DNA from 4 places in the Bradyrhizobium sp. 40 genome. Region 1 is predicted to be linked to each of the others. Evidence: predicted binding sites of a transcription regulator. Region 1 holds the regulator's gene; each other region holds the start of a gene.

The links. The regulator LexA, encoded in region 1, represses DNA repair genes until DNA is damaged. The targets are predictions, from matches to a motif close to TGTTCNNNNTGTGTTCNG.
Region 2: a site for LexA is predicted at 748-765, ahead of IVB40_RS17705 (single-stranded DNA-binding protein). Genes of this name have one in related genera too.
Region 3: a site for LexA is predicted at 842-859, ahead of recA (recombinase RecA). Genes of this name have one in related genera too.
Region 4: a site for LexA is predicted at 1,208-1,225, ahead of rmuC (DNA recombination protein RmuC). Genes of this name have one in related genera too.

What each region holds. Positions count from the first base shown of each region.
Region 1 covers NZ_CP064688.1:3,543,033-3,545,234, reverse strand. The annotation lists gene glp (gephyrin-like molybdotransferase Glp) at 1-681, shown strand, start outside; gene lexA (transcriptional repressor LexA) at 858-1,559, shown strand; gene IVB40_RS17220 (hypothetical protein) at 2,008-2,202, shown strand, end outside.
Region 2 covers NZ_CP064688.1:3,644,989-3,647,190, forward strand. The annotation lists gene IVB40_RS17700 (outer membrane beta-barrel protein) at 1-470, opposite strand, end outside; gene IVB40_RS17705 (single-stranded DNA-binding protein) at 930-1,427, shown strand; gene gyrA (DNA gyrase subunit A) at 1,799-2,202, shown strand, end outside.
Region 3 covers NZ_CP064688.1:2,652,940-2,655,141, forward strand. The annotation lists gene IVB40_RS12660 (hypothetical protein) at 516-683, opposite strand; gene recA (recombinase RecA) at 934-2,022, shown strand; gene IVB40_RS12670 (hypothetical protein) at 2,121-2,202, shown strand, end outside.
Region 4 covers NZ_CP064688.1:6,860,199-6,862,400, reverse strand. The annotation lists gene rmuC (DNA recombination protein RmuC) at 1-1,176, opposite strand, end outside; gene def (peptide deformylase) at 1,348-1,872, shown strand; gene fmt (methionyl-tRNA formyltransferase) at 2,007-2,202, shown strand, end outside.

The DNA.
Region 1 (2,202 bases):
ATTCTCGCCACCGGCGACGAGTTGGTGATGCCGGGCAGCACGCCCGGCCACGGCCAGATCGTCTATTCCAACGGCTACGCCCTGCACGCGCTCGCCCGCAGCGAAGGCGCCGAGACCATCGACCTCGGTATTGCCGCCGACACGCTGGAGGCCACCACCGCCGGCATCCGCCGCGCCCGTGAGAGCGGCGCCGACATCCTGATCACGACCGGAGGCGCATCGGTCGGCGACCACGATCTGGTCCAGCAGGCACTGCGGGACGAAGGCATCGCGATGGCGTTCTGGAAGATCGCGATGCGGCCAGGCAAGCCGATGATGCACGGGCGGCTCGGCGCAATGGGCGTGATCGGTCTGCCGGGCAATCCCGTGTCGTCCTACGTGTGCGCTTTCCTGTTCATGGTGCCGCTGATTCGTGCCCTGTCGGGCCGTTCAGTGATTCACCATCGCCGTGAGCGCGCCGTGCTCGGCCGCGATGTCAGCGCCAACGACCAGCGCGAGGACTATCTGCGCGCGCATCTGGAGGAGCGTGACGATGGCACACGCGTCGTTCTTCCCGTCAATCATCAGGACTCTTCGCTGCTTGCGAATCTCGCTGCAGCGCAGGTACTTCTCGTGCGCGCACCGTTCGCGCCGAAGGCCGAAGCCGGCACGGCTTGCGAAGTGTTGCGGCTCCCTGTTTGAGCGCCCCGGCAATGCGCGTTCCGCCAACTTTGCTCTGTTCACGGTAAATTAAGCAGTTGCGGAACATGTATCGAACATATAGTGTCCGTTCATGATTTGTTTCGAGCATGTAGCGGCATATTGCCGAATTCAGCGTCTCGGAATCGGACGACATCAACCGGGGGACTTTGGTCGAGATGTTAACGCGCAAACAATACGAGCTTCTGCGGTTCATCAGTGAACGTCTGAAGGAAAGCGGCGTACCGCCCTCCTTCGACGAGATGAAGGATGCGCTCGACCTGCGCTCGAAGTCGGGCATCCATCGCCTGATCACGGCGCTCGAGGAGCGTGGCTTCATCCGACGCCTGCCCAACCGCGCTCGTGCGATTGAAGTCATCAAGCTGCCGGAGCTCCAGGCAGCCGCCGGCAGCCGCCGCGGCTTCACGCCGAGCGTCATCGAGGGCAATCTCGGTAAGGTGCGTGCGAGCTCCAGCCTGCCCGCGGACGAGGGCGAACGTCCCGTCGCGGTGCCGGTGATGGGTCGCATCGCGGCCGGCACGCCGATCGAGGCGTTGCAGACCCGCAGCCATACTATCAGCGTACCGCCTGACATGCTCGGCTCGGGCGAGCATTACGCGCTCGAAGTGCGCGGTGATTCCATGGTCGAGGCCGGCATCCTTGACGGCGACATGGCGCTGATTCAGCGCAACGAGAGCGCCGATACCGGCGACATCGTGGTGGCGCTGATCGACGACGAGGAAGCGACGCTGAAGCGCTTCCGCCGTCGCGGCGCCTCGATCGCGCTCGAGCCCGCCAACGCGGCCTATGAGGTCCGCATCCTGCCGCCCAACCGGGTGAAGATTCAGGGCAAGCTGATCGGGCTTTACCGGAAGTACTGATACCGGGAGTACTTGATACCGGAAGTGCTTGGCGCCGCGCGCGCTTCCGATCGGCATCGCCGGTCAGGGATTGGAGCGGATCATCGTCCGCTCCGGCTGGGTAGTCTTTCTGGTTCTGCACAGACTATCCGGCCCCTCCTTCGGCGCTGGCTCCTCGCGACGCCCACGAAGCGGAACTGGTTCGCGGCGCAAGTGTTCGAGGAAACAGCGGCCAGCGATCAAGCTCGACCGTTGCAGTCAAGCCGGCGATATTCGCGCACGCGCCTCCCGAATGCATCGCAACTCGCTTTGTTCCTATTGAATTCGGGAAAGATAATGTGATCGCGGCTCGCGGAAACCAGCCGCAGATTTGCCCACAACCAAGCAGAGCGTTAATGCATCAACTCTGATAGAGGCCTGCGCCTCGATTAAGAGACGCGGGTTGCTATCCCAGCATGAGGAGCACCCGATGTGTGACTACAGCCTGCATGCCGTCGCGTCGCGCCCCGCCGAAGTCGGCGAGACGATCGTCACGACAAGCTTCCGCGGCACCTCGACGCGCGGCTTCGCCTCGGCAGCCGATCCGTCTGTTGCCGTCTGCCTGCTGCCGGGAACGGAGCTCGCCTTCGCCGACGACGTGCGCTACGATAATCGCTGGATCTGG
Region 2 (2,202 bases), 100 kb from region 1:
TTCACGTAGAACAGCACGTTGTTCCAGGCGTAACCGACCTGACCGGTGATGAGGCCGAAAGCGTCGATGCGGGAACGGTTGCGATCACCCGTCACCAAAGCGGTACCCGGGAAGAGGGTGCTCACATTGTCGCCCCGGAAGTCGGCCCAGTTGCCTTGGCCTTCGAGACCGAACACCCAATTGGCGGACTGCCAGCGATAGCCGATCTGGCCACCGACGGTGCCCCCCGTCGCATTGTGACAGCCTTCGCCGACCAAAACGCCGGTCGCGGGCGTGACGAAGTCCCAGCACGTGTGGCTTGAGCCGCCGCCGCCGTTGATGCCGATGTAGAAGCCGCTCCAATCGTAGATGGTGGCAATCGCCGGCGCGGGGGCCTTGGTGTAGGGACGCGCGGCCATATCCGCCGCGCTCGCGGGAGCCGACAGGCCCATCGCCACTGCACCGATTGCACCAATCAGAAGCTTATTCATTGCCAGTCTCCCCAGGTTCGTCCGCTTCTTTCTTCCCCGAAGCGGCTGATCAGGCGCGAGGGCCCATATGAACTAAGTCCGAGGAAACCGTAGCTCTACGGGGCGGCAAAGTCCGTCTCCGAAATGCAACAAGAACGGGGCGCTGCGAGTACCCATAACTTACTGAATGTTAAGTACTTTCCATCGTTTTTGGGAACCTACAAAGGTTCCAACCGCTGCGCGCATTCCCGCACTACATTGGCCGATCGACGCCACACATCGATGCGATGGTTTCGCCAAGAACAAATCTGGAACGAACAGGAGGTCGATGCTATATGTGGGGATAACCGGAGGGGTGACGGACTGATCGTCGTCCGCAAGCGTTCGGCGAGCGTATAGGGTCGCCTCAACAGGCACGGCGGAACGCGCGGAGCGGACCGGCCTTCTTGAATTCAGTGGCATTCGGAGCGGAGAGCGGAGATGGCGGGAAGCGTCAACAAGGTCATTCTGGTTGGAAATCTCGGCAAGGATCCTGAAATCCGCCGCACCCAGGACGGGCGGCCGATCGCCAACCTGAGCGTCGCCACCTCGGAGACGTGGCGCGACAAGGCCACCGGCGAGCGCAAGGAAAAGACCGAGTGGCACCGCGTCGTGATCTTCAATGAAGGGCTCTGCAAGGTCGCCGAACAGTATCTGAAGAAGGGCGCCAAGATTTACGTCGAGGGTGCGCTCCAGACCCGCAAATGGACCGACCAGAGCGGCGTCGAGAAGTACTCGACCGAAGTCGTGCTGCAGGGCTTCAACTCGACCCTGACGATGCTGGACGGTCGTAGCGGCGGTGGGGGAGGCGGCAGCTTCGGCGACGAGCCGGGCGGCGATTTCGGCTCCTCCGGTCCGGTCAGCAGCGCACCGCGCCGTCCCGTTGCCGCTGGCGGCGGTGGCCGCAACAGCGACATGGACGACGATATCCCGTTCTGAGCGATCCCGCTCTGAGAACGCGGAGTCTCAATGCGACGCGCCGGCCGGATGGGCGGCGCTTCTCATCTCGTGTCAGAAAATCCCACTAATCGGCAGGACGGGCTCGGGATTTCCGGGCCCGCTTCATGTTTCGGGTGAGCTCGGATTGCGGCTTGGCAAGCGCGCTGACGGGGCAAGCTCGCCGCGCGATTTTCGACGCGTGATCGGCGATTTTGCAAGGTCGATACGGGGGCTGTCCAAGACACCGATCGCAAGGGCTTAAGTTGTTGGAAAAATGGGCGGAAAAAGCGCTTCCCAGATCGCCGCGAGGGTGGTTATCAGAGGCTCGATGCGCTATATGATTCCCAGATAAAACCTCACCGGATTTCCCCTTGGCTGACGACGACGACAAGCCCGGCGACCAGCCGGCGCAACCCTCGGATATTCGCCCCGTCTCCATCTTCGAGGAGATGAAGAAGTCCTATCTCGACTACGCCATGAGCGTGATCGTGGCGCGGGCGCTGCCTGACGCCCGCGACGGTCTGAAGCCGGTGCATCGCCGCATCCTGTACTCGATGAACGAGCAGGGGCACACGCCGGACAAGAAGTACGTCAAGTCCGCCCGCGTGGTCGGTGACGTCATCGGTAAATATCATCCGCATGGCGACCAGTCGATCTACGACGCCATGGTCCGGATGGCGCAGGACTTCTCCATGCGCGTGCCGCTGATCGACGGCCAAGGCAATTTCGGATCGGTCGACGGCGATCCCCCGGCTGCCTATCGTTATACCGAAGC
Region 3 (2,202 bases), 890 kb from region 1:
CTGCACCGGTCCCAATTTCGACATCCGTTCGCACAACTCAGGACACAACCGCAGGCGAGATTTCGCAGCGACGGTGCTGCCATGGGGGAAACGTGGCGCACCGGCAACGGGGTGGCATCATGGACAACGTAGAGCGGTCATTCGCCGCCGCGACGGCGGCTGGCTTCGTCGTGCTGGTGATCGGCATCGGGTTGCTGGTTCTGCTGTAGGCGGTGTTGGGTGCCGGGAGACGGCTCTGGGGGTGGAAAGGCCCATGCGCGCCTTTCAAAAACACGAAAACAACCCCATGCACAGTAGCCCGCCGGAAAATTCTCTCGTTCAATCAATGGTTTACTGGTATTAATTAGATACATATCGACTCGGACTCGCCTCCACGGCCATCCGAATCCCGATTCCCGTGCCGATCTTTTTGAGATCAATGGCGCCGCTCCGGCCTCGTCGCTGGCGCGTTGCCGCTGGCGAACGCCTGCCCAGCCAGCCGGCCTGTCAGCTCCTAAGCCCTCGTCCCCGCGGCCTTAGTGAACCTTGATCGCGTCCAGCGGCAGATGGAGTTCGGCGGCACGCTCTTCGCGATCCTTCTTGCGGAACTCGTTTTCCTTGCGCTCGAACTTCCTCAGTTCCTCCCGCGCGGCCTCCAGCAGCGGAGTGCGCCGGCTCGTATCGTGATGCGTATTTTCCGTCATGATTGGAAGTCCCAGAGTTGCAGTCTCATCCAAGAGAAGGCCGCAGACCGCGAAAGGTTCGGTGCCGCAGGATTACGGAATTCTGACGGCGCGCGGGTCATCCGTCTTTGATGCGCGTCAGCCAGCGTGCAAATTCCCAAAAGAACATATTGCGAACCTAGAACAAATAGGGTACATTGCTTTTATCGCCGCGCCGCCTCGCCAATCGTTTGTCCCTCACGCGAATCCTCGTCATAAGGAGCACGACCCGATGTCCACCACTGCCCTGCGTATCGTCGAAGGATCCTCCATGGACAAGAGTAAAGCTCTCGCCGCCGCGCTCTCCCAGATCGAGCGGCAGTTCGGCAAGGGCTCGGTGATGAAGCTGGGCAAGAACGACCGTTCGATGGATGTCGAGGCGATCTCGTCGGGCTCGTTGGGGCTCGATATCGCGCTCGGGATCGGCGGCCTGCCGAAGGGGCGCGTCGTGGAGATCTACGGGCCGGAATCCTCGGGCAAGACCACGCTGGCGCTGCACACGGTTGCGGAAGGGCAGAAGAAGGGCGGCATCTGCGCCTTCATCGACGCCGAGCACGCGCTCGACCCGGTCTATGCGCGCAAGCTGGGCGTCAACATCGACGAGCTCCTGATCTCCCAGCCGGACACCGGCGAGCAGGCGCTGGAAATCTGCGACACGCTGGTGCGCTCCGGCGCGGTCGACGTGCTGGTGATCGATTCGGTCGCGGCCCTGGTGCCGAAAGCCGAGCTCGAGGGCGAGATGGGCGACGCGCTGCCGGGCCTGCAGGCCCGTCTGATGAGCCAGGCGCTGCGCAAGCTGACGGCGTCCATCAACAAGTCCAATACCATGGTGATCTTCATCAACCAGATCCGCATGAAGATCGGTGTGATGTACGGCTCGCCGGAGACCACCACCGGCGGCAACGCGCTGAAATTCTACGCCTCCATCCGTCTCGACATCCGCCGCATCGGCGCGATCAAGGAGCGCGACGAGGTTGTCGGCAACACCACCCGCGTCAAGGTCGTGAAGAACAAGCTGGCGCCGCCCTTCAAGCAGGTCGAGTTCGACATCATGTACGGCGAGGGCGTCTCCAAGATGGGCGAGATCCTCGATCTCGGCGTCAAGGCCGGCATCGTCGAGAAATCCGGCGCATGGTTCTCCTATGACAGCCAGCGTCTTGGCCAGGGCCGCGAGAATTCGAAAGCATTCCTGAAGGCCAACCCCGACATCACCGCCAAGATCGAAACCTCGATCCGCCAGAACTCCGGCCTGATCGCCGAGCAGATTCTCGCCGGGAGCCCCGAGCGTGACGCCGACGGCGAGGAGCCGGCGGACGAGTAAGCTTCAACAGTAAAGTTTTTCGCGAGGAGCGGGCGCTGAGGACGTTGAGTTGCCGACGTCGTCAGTGCCCGTTTCGTTTTGCCTGGAGTATTTAGGCGATGAAGCGTGCGTTTCTGACGAGTTCGTCCGGCTTCGACCTCATGCGCTCGGGCCTTGCCGAAATCGTCATCCCCTTCACGT
Region 4 (2,202 bases), 3.3 Mb from region 1:
CGGGAACAGCTCGGCAGCGCCGGTCGCTACGAGATGCGGCGCTTCCGGCGCATCGCTCTTGCTGAAATCGAGTTCTTCGATACGCCCGGCGCGTTTCTCGATCTTGTCGGCGGAGATCAGCACCTGCCGCACGTCCTCGTTCGCGTCGGCAAAATGCTTCTGGAGCTTCAGCACGCGATCGCGCAGGCGGCCGAGGTCGTCGCCGAGCTTGATCACCTCGGTGCGGATCTGGTCGGCGGCGTCGCGCATGCGCGCGTCCTTCATGATCTGCTGCATCACCTGGATCGCCAGCATCAAAAGCGACGGCGACACCAGCACGACACGGGCGCGATACGCCTTCTGGATGACGTCGTCGAAACCGTCGTGGATCTCGGCGTAGACCGATTCCGACGGCACGAACATCAGCGCCATGTCCTGGGTCTCGCCGGCGACGAGATATTTCTCGGCGATGTCGCTGACATGCTTCATGACGTCGCCGCGCAGCCGCTGCGTGGCGATGCGCTTCTCCTCGTCGGTGCGCGCGTCATGCAGCGCGGTCATCGCTTCCAGCGGAAACTTCGCGTCGATGCAGAGTGGCCGCTGGTCGGGCAGGAACACGACGCAGTCCGGACGCTTGCCGGTCGAGAGCGTGAACTGGAACTCGTAGGCGCCCTTCGGCAGACCATCCTGGACGATCGCTTCCATCCGCGCCTGACCGAAGGCGCCGCGCGACTGCTTGTTGGCGAGCACGTCGCGCAGGGTCGTCACCTGCGTGGTGAGGTCGGTGAGGTTCTTGTGCGCGCTGTCGATGATGCCGAGCCGTTCGTGCAGCGCGTGCAGGCTCTCCATGGTGTTGCGGGTCGAGTGCTCCATGGACTGGCCGACGCGGTGGGTCACCGAATCCAGCCGCTCGTTGACCGCTCGCGCCATGTCGGCCTGGCGGCCGGCCAGCGTCTGGGTCATGGCGTCGACCCGCCCCGAAGCCTCGCTCTGGGCATGCAGCATCTGGCTGATGCGCTCCTCGAGTTCGTCGGCGCGGATGGCGTTGGCCATCGCGAGTTCCGCCCCGCGCCGCCCGGAGCGCGCGATCACGACGGCGATCACCACCATCAGGATGAGGACCAGGGCACCGAAGCCGATCAGCGCGTCCGCGGTGCGCACCGGCCAGTCGCCGAGCATGAAAATGATCTCGTTCATGCCCCTGCTTCTAGCCGATTCGCTCGGCGACACGAACGAATAGCGAACATTTAGGGTAAATGCCCCGTTAATTTTTATGGTTAACGAAACCCGAAGTTTTATGGTTAGCGGAGGGTTAACGGGGTTCCCGGCCGCATTGACCGCATCGAACGCGCGGCTTAAATCGCGGCCATGGCCCTCAGAGAAATCATCATCCTGCCCGACAAGCAGCTGCGTCTGGTCTCCAAGCCGATCGAGAAGGTCACGCCGGAGATACGAAAGCTTGCCGACGACATGTTCGAGACCATGTACGACGCGCCCGGCATCGGGCTCGCGGCGATTCAGATCGCGCAGCCGCTGCGGCTGATCACCATGGACCTCGCCAAGCCCGACCAGGACGGCGAGACCAAGCCCGAGCCGCGCGTCTTCATCAATCCGGAAATCATCGCCTCCTCCGAGGACCTGTCGGTCTACGAAGAAGGCTGTTTGTCGATCCCCGAATATTACGAGGAGGTCGAGCGCCCTGCGAAGGTGCGGGTGCGCTACACCGATCTCGACGGCAAGGTGCACGAGGAGGACGCCGAAGGCCTCTACGCCACCTGCATCCAGCACGAGATCGACCATCTCAACGGCGTGCTGTTCGTCGACTATCTGTCAAAGCTCAAGCGCGACCGCGTGCTGAAGAAATTCGAGAAAGCCGCCAAGCGCGCGGAGTGAGCCGGGTTCTCTCTCGTCCTCATGGCCGGGCTTGACCCGGCCATCCACGCCTTGCTTGCTTTGTCGCCAAGACCGTGGATGCCCGGGACAAGCCCGGGCATGACGGAGAAACAAGCCTTACCGAGCGCCGCCACATGCCCCTCCGCCTGATCTTCATGGGCACGCCCGATTTCTCCGTGCCGACGCTGCTCGAGCTCGTCGCGCACGGCCATGAGATCGTGGCCGTGTATACGCGCGCGCCCAAGCCCGGCGGCCGGCGTGGCCTGCAATTGCAGCCGACCCCGGTGGAAGAGGCCGCGCGAAAGCTTGGCGTGCCGGTGCTGACGCCGA